3 regions of the Carnobacterium inhibens subsp. inhibens DSM 13024 genome follow, and region 3 is predicted to be linked to each of the others. Evidence: predicted binding sites of a transcription regulator. Region 3 holds the regulator's gene; each other region holds the start of a gene.

Region 1 (3,218 bases), 130 kb from region 3:
TAAAATCAAAGTTGGAACATGACTTGAAATGGTTGGAGAGTTATTTAAGTCATCCATCTGAATCAACGACACTTGTGTTTTTTGCTCCCTATGAAAAATTAGATGAACGCAAAAAGATAACGAAATTACTAAAAAAGACAGCAACAGTTATTGAAGTAAATGCGTTAGTGGAAAAAGAGATGCGAAAGTACGTAAAAGATACAATAGAGAATGAAGGGTATCGCTATTCTCCAGAAGCATTTGAATTATTTATTCAATTAACAGACGCTAGACTATCTGTAGCAATGGGAGAGCTGCCTAAACTTTTTCTTTATGCTCAAGATACTAAGTATATTACAAAAGAAGCCGTTCAAGAACTCGTAGCTAAATCGTTAGAACAAAATATTTTTGCCTTAAATGAATATGTTTTGAAAAAAGATGTCGGACAAGCTCTTAATTTATATCAAGATCTTTTGTTGCAAAAAGAGGATCCAATTAAAATAAATGCGATTATGACTTCTCAATTCCGCTTGCTTATCCAAGTCAAAATTTTAGAAAAAAAGGGCTATCAGCAAGGAGATATTGCGAAACAAATAAAAACTCATCCTTACCGTGTTAAGCTAGCCATCCAACAGATGAGAAAAATTAAGGAAGCTGCACTTATAGAAGCTTATAAAGGATTGATTGATGCAGAATACCGCTTAAAAACAGGACAAGGCGATAAAGAGATGCAATTTGAATTATTTGTTCTCCAATATGCACAAAAGAACTCTCTAAAGAAGACAGGTACAAGGATTTAAATGAATCTAGCTATCAAGTAAAAAAACTTTACACATTTTTATTGCATTGAAGCTTGTCTTTATGTATAATTGAATTTGTTGAAACAACTAGAATAGACTATTTTATGTTGTAAATAATTGAAAGTGGGGTGAATCAAATGCCAAACATCGAAGCTGCAATCAAACGTGTTCGTACTTCTGAGAAATCAGCTGCACAAAACAACGTTCAAAAAAGTTCAATGCGTACTGCTATTAAAAAATACGTTCAAGCTGTTGAAGCAGGTAACGAAAACGCTGAACCATTACTTAAAGAAGCAATCAAATCAATTGACATGGCTGCATCTAAAGGATTGATTCATAAAAATAAAGCTAACCGTGATAAATCTCGTTTAACTGCTAAATTAGCTAAATAAGAGGTCATTGTTATAAAATTTTTAAAAAAGCTGTAAGTCTCGAGTAATCAGGACTTATAGCTTTTTTTTGTTTTCAACAAATAGAAATCGTCAAATCCTATCGGAAACATATCGAATTAGTTGTAAGAACACACGTTCCGTGCTAGAATAATAAAATAGGATTAGTATGCAGTATGTCTATTAAATAGTATTTAATCTTGTTTTTAGAAGTGTGAGGAGGTAAGTGAATGCCAAAGGATCAATTTGAATTGGTTTCTAAGTACCAACCAGGCGGTGATCAGCCTGCTGCGATAAAAAAATTAATTGAAGGTATAGAAACAGGCAAAAAAGAACAAACTTTACTAGGTGCCACAGGAACCGGGAAAACATTCACGGTATCAAATGTTATCAAAGAAGTAAATAAACCTACTTTGGTCATTGCACACAACAAAACTTTAGCTGGTCAGCTGTATGGGGAGTTTAAGGAATTCTTTCCTAATAATGCAGTTGAATATTTTGTTAGTTATTATGATTATTACCAACCAGAAGCTTACGTTCCTTCAAGTGACACATTTATTGAAAAAGAGTCGAGCGTTAATGATGAAATCGATAAACTACGCCACTCTGCAACTAGTTCTTTATTAGAACGACGAGATGTGATTGTAGTAGCTTCCGTTTCGTGTATTTATGGGCTGGTTAACCCCGAAGATTATCGAGATCATGTCCTCTCTCTACGTGTAGGGGCTGAAATAAACCGTGACGAAATGTTGCGTCGTTTAGTCGATATGCAATTCGAACGAAATGATATCGATTTTCAACGTGGACGTTTTCGTGTTAGAGGAGATGTAGTTGAAATATTTTTAGCATCGCGTGACAGTGAAGCTATCCGTGTAGAGTTCTTTGGAGATGAAATCGATCGTATCAGAGAAGTAGATGTTTTAACAGGTGAAGTTAAAGCAGATGTTCAACATGTTCCGATTTTTCCAGCAACTCACTTTGTTGCAAATGATGAACAAACAAGGTCTGCTGTTCAAAATATTCAAGAAGAGTTAGAACAACGCCTAAAAGTTTTACGTGCTGAAAACAAATTGATTGAAGCTCAACGTTTAGAACAACGCACGAACTACGATTTAGAAATGTTATTGGAAATGGGTTATTGCTCTGGAATTGAAAACTATTCTCGGCATATGGATGGGCGTAAACCTGGAGAAGCACCTTATACATTGATTGACTTCTTTCCAGATGATTTTTTGATCGTAATTGATGAGTCGCATATTACAATGTCTCAAATTAGAGGAATGTATAACGGTGACAGAGCTAGAAAAGAACAATTGATTGAATATGGTTTCAGATTACCAAGTGCTTTAGACAATCGCCCGCTACGCTTGGAAGAATTTGAGAAACATGTGAATCAAATTATGTATATTTCAGCTACACCTGGACCATATGAATTGGAGCGAGCTCCAGAGGTTATTGAACAAATTATCCGTCCTACAGGATTACTAGATCCTATTATAGAAGTACGTCCAATCAAAGGACAAATTGATGATTTAATTGGTGAAATAAATGAACGCACTGAAAAAAATGAGCGTGTATTTATTACTACATTGACTAAAAAAATGTCAGAAGATTTAACAGATTACTTGAAAGAAGTAGGCATTAAAGTTGCCTATTTGCATAGTGAGATCAAAACACTTGAACGAACAGAAATTCTTCGAGACTTGCGTTTAGGTGTGTACGATGTACTGATCGGGATCAACTTGCTACGTGAAGGTATTGATGTACCAGAAGTATCTTTAGTTATTATCTTAGATGCTGACAAAGAAGGTTTCTTAAGAAGTGAACGTTCACTTGTACAGACTATTGGTCGCGCTGCACGTAATGAAAATGGGAAAGTGATCATGTACGCTGATCGAATAACGGATTCTATGAATGCCGCCATAACAGAAACAGAAAGGCGTCGTGCAACGCAACAAGAGTACAATGAAGAACATGGTATTACGCCTAAAACGATTATTAAAGACATTCGTGACTTGATTTCTATTACTTCAGTAGTAGAAGGAGATGA
Region 2 (3,218 bases), 240 kb from region 3:
ATAATTTTTTTCTTTTCCACCTTATTCTCCTTCATACTGCCATTTATTTCTTATGTGAAGAGCTCTCTCAGGATAATCTGTGATAATACCTGCTACTTGTTTTTGTAAACAATATTGGATGTCCTCATTCTTATTAACTGTCCAAATGCGTACTGGAATTTCGGAGTTACGAATACCTTTAAACCAGCTTAGTTTCGGATGCCACATTCTAACAGGAATAGTTGGACTTAGAGAAGTAACATTTTCACCATTATTTTCAAATAGTAACGCTATTTTACAAGTAGGATCTACTTCTTTGAGTTGAACTAATGTTTCATAGTTAAAACTGGAATATTCTACACTAAATGACCAATCCTTTTCAGTTACAAAAGCCCATACTTTTTCTACGATTCCTGGGTAAGAATAATTATCTGTTTTTAATTCGATATTTACAAGGCCTTGATAGTCTACTTCTTCAAGTAAATTAAAAACTTCTTGAAGTGTTGGAATACAGCAATGACTGAATTCAGGAGAATACCAACTTCCGGCATCTAGTTGTTTTAGTTCGGTTAATGTTAAATTTTGAACGTTTCCTTTTCCATTCGTTGTCCGTTCTACTGATTCATCATGGATAACAATTAGTTCATTGTCTAAACTTAAATGAATATCTAGCTCAATGCCATCGCTTCCCACTCGAACAGCTTCTCGAAATGCTTCTAATGTGTTCTCTGGATGTGTGCCTTTACTTCCTCGGTGAGCAATAATCTTTGTACGGTCCATAACTTACAATCCCTCCATCGCTTACATTCCTAATAATTATAGCATATTTCTATAATAAGCCCTATAGTCAGCTTTCTTCTCACATGAAACTGTCGTCTTTTCTCAAAAAGTAACGTACAATAGAAACTGTAGTAAGGAGGCAGGTAAATGTATTTAACCATCGAAGAAACCGCAGACTATTTAGAACTTTCAACGACTGATATTGTACGTCTTATTCGTGAAAAACAGATTCGTACTTTATCTGATGGCGAAACTATCTTGATTTATAAAGAACAATTCAATTTGTATTTGCGCGAAATTGAAAAATACAAAAAAGAATTACAAGAGTATTTAGATGAACCCATTCCAGAGGATATTGATATAAAGGATGAAGATTAACATAAAACAAGCTTAAGAGAAGTAGACCAAATGGCTATTTCTTGAGCTTGTTTTATTTTTTTCTTATTATTTTCTTTACTAAAGGAACGTATGTTCGTATAATAAGGGTAAGCTTATACGAAAGGATGCCGTTTGGTATGATCAAAATGAATTACTCAAAGGAACCTAGAAGAGATATCTTATGCATTGATGTGACCTCTTTTTTTGCTTCTGTCGAGTCCGTTAGACTTGGCCTCCACCCTTTAGCTTCATATGTTGTTGTGATGAGTAAAGCTGATCAAGATGGCGGACTAGTTTTAGCTGCTGCTCCTAGAGTAAAGAAAGAATATGGTATTAAAACAGGATCAAGACGATATGAGATTCCTAAACATTCCTTTATTCAGATCGTTGAACCTCACATGACTTTGTATTTAAAAGTCAATGCTATGATTAACGCTATCTTTTTGGAATTCGTAGCAGAAACAGATTTGCATCTTTATAGTATTGATGAGTCTTTTTTAGATGTCACCGCTTCGCATGCCTTATATGGTTCTACAAAAGAGATTGCTTTAAAGATCCAAATGACGATCTGGCAACGACTTCGTTTGTTTGTGACGATTGGCATCGGAGATAATCCGCTCATGGCAAAATTAGCCTTAGATAATGCTGCAAAAAAAGAAAAAAACGGCATTGCAGAATGGCATTATAAAGATGTTCCCGAAACCCTTTGGAAAATTCAACCTATTACAGAAATGTGGGGTATTGGATCGCGCACGGATTCAAATCTTTACCGTTTGGGGATTGATTCTGTTTATGACCTTTCACAATACTCTGTTCATTCCTTAAAAAAAATACATGGAACTATTGGAGAACAACTTTTTTATCATGCTCATGGTATTGATCAAAGTATTATCTCTCAGAAATACACTCCTCTATCTCGTTCATTTGGCAAGAGTCAAATATTAGATCGTGATTACATAGATGCATACGAAATTGAAGTAGTTATTCGAGAAATGGCTGATCAAGTAGCTGCTCGCCTGAGAAACCATCATGCTCAAACGGGTATGATCCATTTAACGATTCGTTTTTCTGGAGAAATTCTGGATAAAGGGTTCAATCAGCAACTAAAAATTTTCCCTACTTCTTCCAGTCAAAAAATCATTGAGACGTGTTTATTTCTTTTTAGAAAACACTACAATAATGAACCTGTTCGTCAATTAGCCATTAGTTGCGGAAAAATACACTACCAATCAGATTTACAATTGGATTTATTCGAATCAGCTGAACAGACCATTAGCCGTGAAGAACTAGAAAAAGTGATTGATCGCATTCGGTTTAAGTATGGTTACACTTCCCTTGTACATGCTAGTAGTTTAACCTCAGGAGGAACAGCTATTAAACGCAGTGGCTTAGTCAGCGGACACCAGGGTTAAGTCATATTATAAGAAAAAGAGTTGAGACAAAATGTCTCAACTCTTTTTTACTCATTAATGAGCTGTTTTAGTTTTTCCAGTCCAATCACGGTATCCACCTTTAAGGTGATAAATATCTGTATGGCCCTCTTTACGTAAACGAAGCGCAGCACGTAAACTTAGCGCTTTATTATGATCATAAAGATAAATAGGTTGATCTTTTCTTATTTCAACGCTGCGTGTTTTAAAAGTTGAAAAAGGAATGTTTCTAGCTCCTAAAATGTGCCCTGCATCAAAGTCCTTCTTTTCGCGGACATCAATTAATTGAACTTTACGCATTTCTTTTTTAAACTCTTCTTCTGTTAGTTCCACAGATGCGTTTTTACGTTTGAAATAACTGTAAATTTCGTAACCTGCCCATACTATAATAATAATCCATAAAACTGCATTAATAATTTGACCTATATTCACTTCTTGTGTACCCCTTTCAACTTGTTCTACAGGGATAATTGTACACAAGAATCGTTTGTTTTACTAGCTTTTTTTATATAAGACCTTTTCAACTCTCGTTACTGACTCTAATTAGGCATACTAATTAAGGAATAGATTTTTTGTTGTTCAATATCTATAATACTTTCAAATCGCCAACCATATAAACTATATTTCCCATTATGAGCCATTGAGATTGGC
Region 3 (3,218 bases):
CTATTTTACAGTTAGATGATATTGCGATGTATGGATTAGAAGTAATGAAGACTCGCAACCCTAAAGCAATTGCTAAACGGTATCAATTAACGGAAGAAGAATTGAATCTTGAAACGCCTGAATTACTTATGTTGATCGGCGAGCGTAAAGGGTTTAGAGATGATTATACTCGTGCATCTGAATTGATCATTCATGATATAAGAAGTGGTAAAATGGGGAAATACACACTAGATATAGCTCCTGTTTCTTTACCAGAAGGACAGGAGAATTAAAAGTGGAAAAGCCAATGACAATTACCGCTATTAAAGAATTGTTAGCTACCATAATTGATCCTGGGGATGAACGTTTAGTTTTGATAAAAAATGATTCTCGTAAAGGGGCTTTAACGGCATATAAATCTTGGGAAAACCGTTTGAAGAAGCAACAAATGATTCTTGATAAGCAGCAAGAAATGCTCCAAATCGAGCGATTCTTTTGGGAAAAAGGAACTCAGTATATTGCTGGGATTGATGAAGTTGGAAGAGGGCCTTTAGCTGGACCGGTCGTTGCTGCTGCTGTTATTTTACCAGAAGATTTTAATGTCTTGGGAATCAATGATTCTAAACAGTTATCTAGTGAGAAAAGAGATTTTTTATTTGATCAGATCCAAGAATCTGCAATAGCAATTGGTATCGGTGTAAAAGATCATCAAGTTATTGATGAAGTTAATATTTATCAAGCGACAAAATTAGCAATGATCGAAGCCATTCAACAATTATCTCAACAACCAGAACAATTAGTCATTGATGCGATGCATTTACCGGTTAGTATCCCTCAAGAAAGTTTTATCAAAGGAGATGCGAAAAGTTTATCTATCGCGGCAGCCAGTATTATTGCTAAAGTAACGAGAGATAGAATGATGAGTGATTATGATGATTTGTATCCAGGTTATGGTTTTTCTAAAAATGCAGGTTATGGAACGAAAGTTCATTTAGAAGGTTTAGAAAAATATGGGGTCTGCCCAATTCACCGCAAAACATTTGCTCCTGTAAAGAATTTATTAAATTAAAAAGTAAAAAAATAACTTGGAGCTGTTCCAAGTTATTTTTTTACTTTTATTGAATATGACTGCGGTATAAACCGACAACTTTACCCAAAATAGTTACTTCATTTAATAGAATAGGGCTCATAGTATCATTTTCAGGTTGTAATCGATAATGGTCTTCTTCTTTGTAGAACCTTTTGCAAGTAGCTTCATCATCTACCGTCATGGCAATAACGATATCACCATTATTCGCTGTTCCTTGTTTGCGAATAATCACATCGTCACCGTCAAAAATACCTGCATTGATCATGCTTTCTCCACGTATCGTTAACATAAAGAGAGAATCATTTTCGAATTTTAAATTAGGAGGAAGCGGAAAATAATCTGTAGCTTCTTCTACTGCTAAGATAGGCTCACCAGCCGTAACGGTTCCTAATAGTGGAATTTTATCTAAAGCAATTCCCAATTTTGATAATCCTAGTGTTGTCATTTCGATTGCTCTTGGTTTACTTGGATCACGTTGGATAAAACCATTTTTTTCTAAACGAGAAAGATGGCCATGGACTGTTGATGTAGATGATAAAGAAACAGCCGTTCCGATTTCTCGCACTGTTGGTGGATAACCTTTTAATTTAACTTGATCATATATATATTGAAGAACTTCAACTTGCCTAGATTCAGGATTTTTACTCATATATATAAACACCTCATTTCTTATATTTTTATCACATTAAGATTACCATATACGACACAACAAATCAAACAAACGTTCGTAGATGAACAGCATTAAAAGGTGTTTTTTTCAAAAAAGTTTGTTATAGTTGAACAAGAAATAAAAATAATGGTGGAGTGATTAGATGTTACCTAAAGAACAAATAGACAGAATTAATGTTTTAGCAAAAAAATCAAAAAGCAAGGGATTGACACTTCAAGAACAAGTGGAACAAAAAAAATTAAGAGATGCCTATATCCAAGCATTTAGAGGCGGCATGAGAAACACAATTGAAGGTGTAAAGGTAGTAGATGAAAAAGGCAACGATGTTACACCTGATAAATTGAAAGATATTCAAAAAGACAAAGGTCTTCATGGCAGATAACAGCTCGATTGTGCATGGATGTGATAAATGTAAGATTCTCCCATTTAGTAACATTACGATCGTGAAAGCGTTGCACTTGAAGTGAAATAATAGTAAACTAATAGAGTACCTATTAGAGAGTTAAAATTGAAAGGATGATTTTTTTGTTTGATAACACAGACCAGTTAGCAGTAAATACAATTAGAACACTAAGTATGGATGGTATACAAAAAGCCAACTCTGGACACCCAGGTTTACCTATGGGGGCTGCTCCAATGGCTTACGCATTGTGGACTAAACAATTAAAAGTAAATCCAAAAAACTCAAAATGGTTTGACCGTGACCGTTTTGTCTTATCAGCTGGACACGGTTCAATGTTATTATACAGCTTGTTGCATTTAGCTGGATATGACGTTAAAATCGACGATTTAAAACAATTCCGTCAATGGGATAGTAAAACACCAGGACATCCAGAAGTTAACCATACTGATGGAGTAGAAGCAACTACTGGTCCTTTAGGACAAGGGATTGCAAACGGTGTAGGTATGGCTATGGCAGAAGCTCATTTAGCGGCTGTTTACAATAAAGAAAAACATACAATTATTGATCATCATACGTATGCTCTATGTGGGGATGGCGACTTAATGGAAGGTGTTTCAGCTGAAGCTGCAAGTTTAGCTGCTCACTTGGAACTTGGAAAATTAGTTGTTCTTTATGATTCAAATGATATTTCATTAGATGGTCCTACATCTAAAGCATTTACTGAAAATGTTGGCAAACGTTTTGAAGCTTACGGATGGCAACATATTCTTGTAAAAGATGGAAATGACTTAAATGAAATTAATGCAGCAATTGAAACTGCAAAATCTGAAACAAAAAAACCTTCTCTAATTGAAGTGAAAACTGTTATCGGATTTGGTGCTCCTAATGCAGGAACACATAAAGTCCATGGTGCACCACTTGGGGCAGAAGGAATCGAAGCAGCTAAAAAAGCTTACGGATGGGAAGGCGAAGACTTCTTTGTCCCTACTGAAGTAGCTGATCGGTTCAAAGAAACAATGGTAGATAAAGGCGCTAAAGCTGAAGAAGAGTGGAAAGCAGCATTTGAAGCTTACCGT

The links. Region 3 encodes LexA, which represses DNA repair genes until DNA is damaged. Its sites were predicted from a motif close to CNAACANNTGTTNG; they were not measured.
Region 1: a site for LexA is predicted at 1,297-1,310, ahead of uvrB (excinuclease ABC subunit UvrB). Genes of this name have one in related genera too.
Region 2: a site for LexA is predicted at 1,221-1,234, ahead of BR65_RS03685 (Y-family DNA polymerase). Genes of this name have one in related genera too.

Annotation. Positions count from the first base shown of each region.
Region 1 is NZ_JQIV01000006.1:165,609-168,826, forward strand. Features, by position in the region: gene holA (DNA polymerase III subunit delta) at 1-779, shown strand, start outside; gene rpsT (30S ribosomal protein S20) at 917-1,171, shown strand; gene uvrB (excinuclease ABC subunit UvrB) at 1,399-3,218, shown strand, end outside.
Region 2 is NZ_JQIV01000006.1:539,538-542,755, forward strand. Features, by position in the region: gene miaA (tRNA (adenosine(37)-N6)-dimethylallyltransferase MiaA) at 1-35, opposite strand, end outside; gene BR65_RS03675 (glycerophosphodiester phosphodiesterase) at 22-759, opposite strand; gene BR65_RS03680 (excisionase family DNA-binding protein) at 907-1,137, shown strand; gene BR65_RS03685 (Y-family DNA polymerase) at 1,275-2,549, shown strand; gene BR65_RS03690 (rhodanese-like domain-containing protein) at 2,604-2,999, opposite strand; gene BR65_RS03695 (YqgU-like beta propeller domain-containing protein) at 3,107-3,218, opposite strand, start outside.
Region 3 is NZ_JQIV01000006.1:296,906-300,123, forward strand. Features, by position in the region: gene ylqF (ribosome biogenesis GTPase YlqF) at 1-272, shown strand, start outside; gene BR65_RS02620 (ribonuclease HII) at 287-1,048, shown strand; gene lexA (transcriptional repressor LexA) at 1,095-1,718, opposite strand; gene BR65_RS02630 (DUF896 family protein) at 1,882-2,121, shown strand; gene tkt (transketolase) at 2,256-3,218, shown strand, end outside.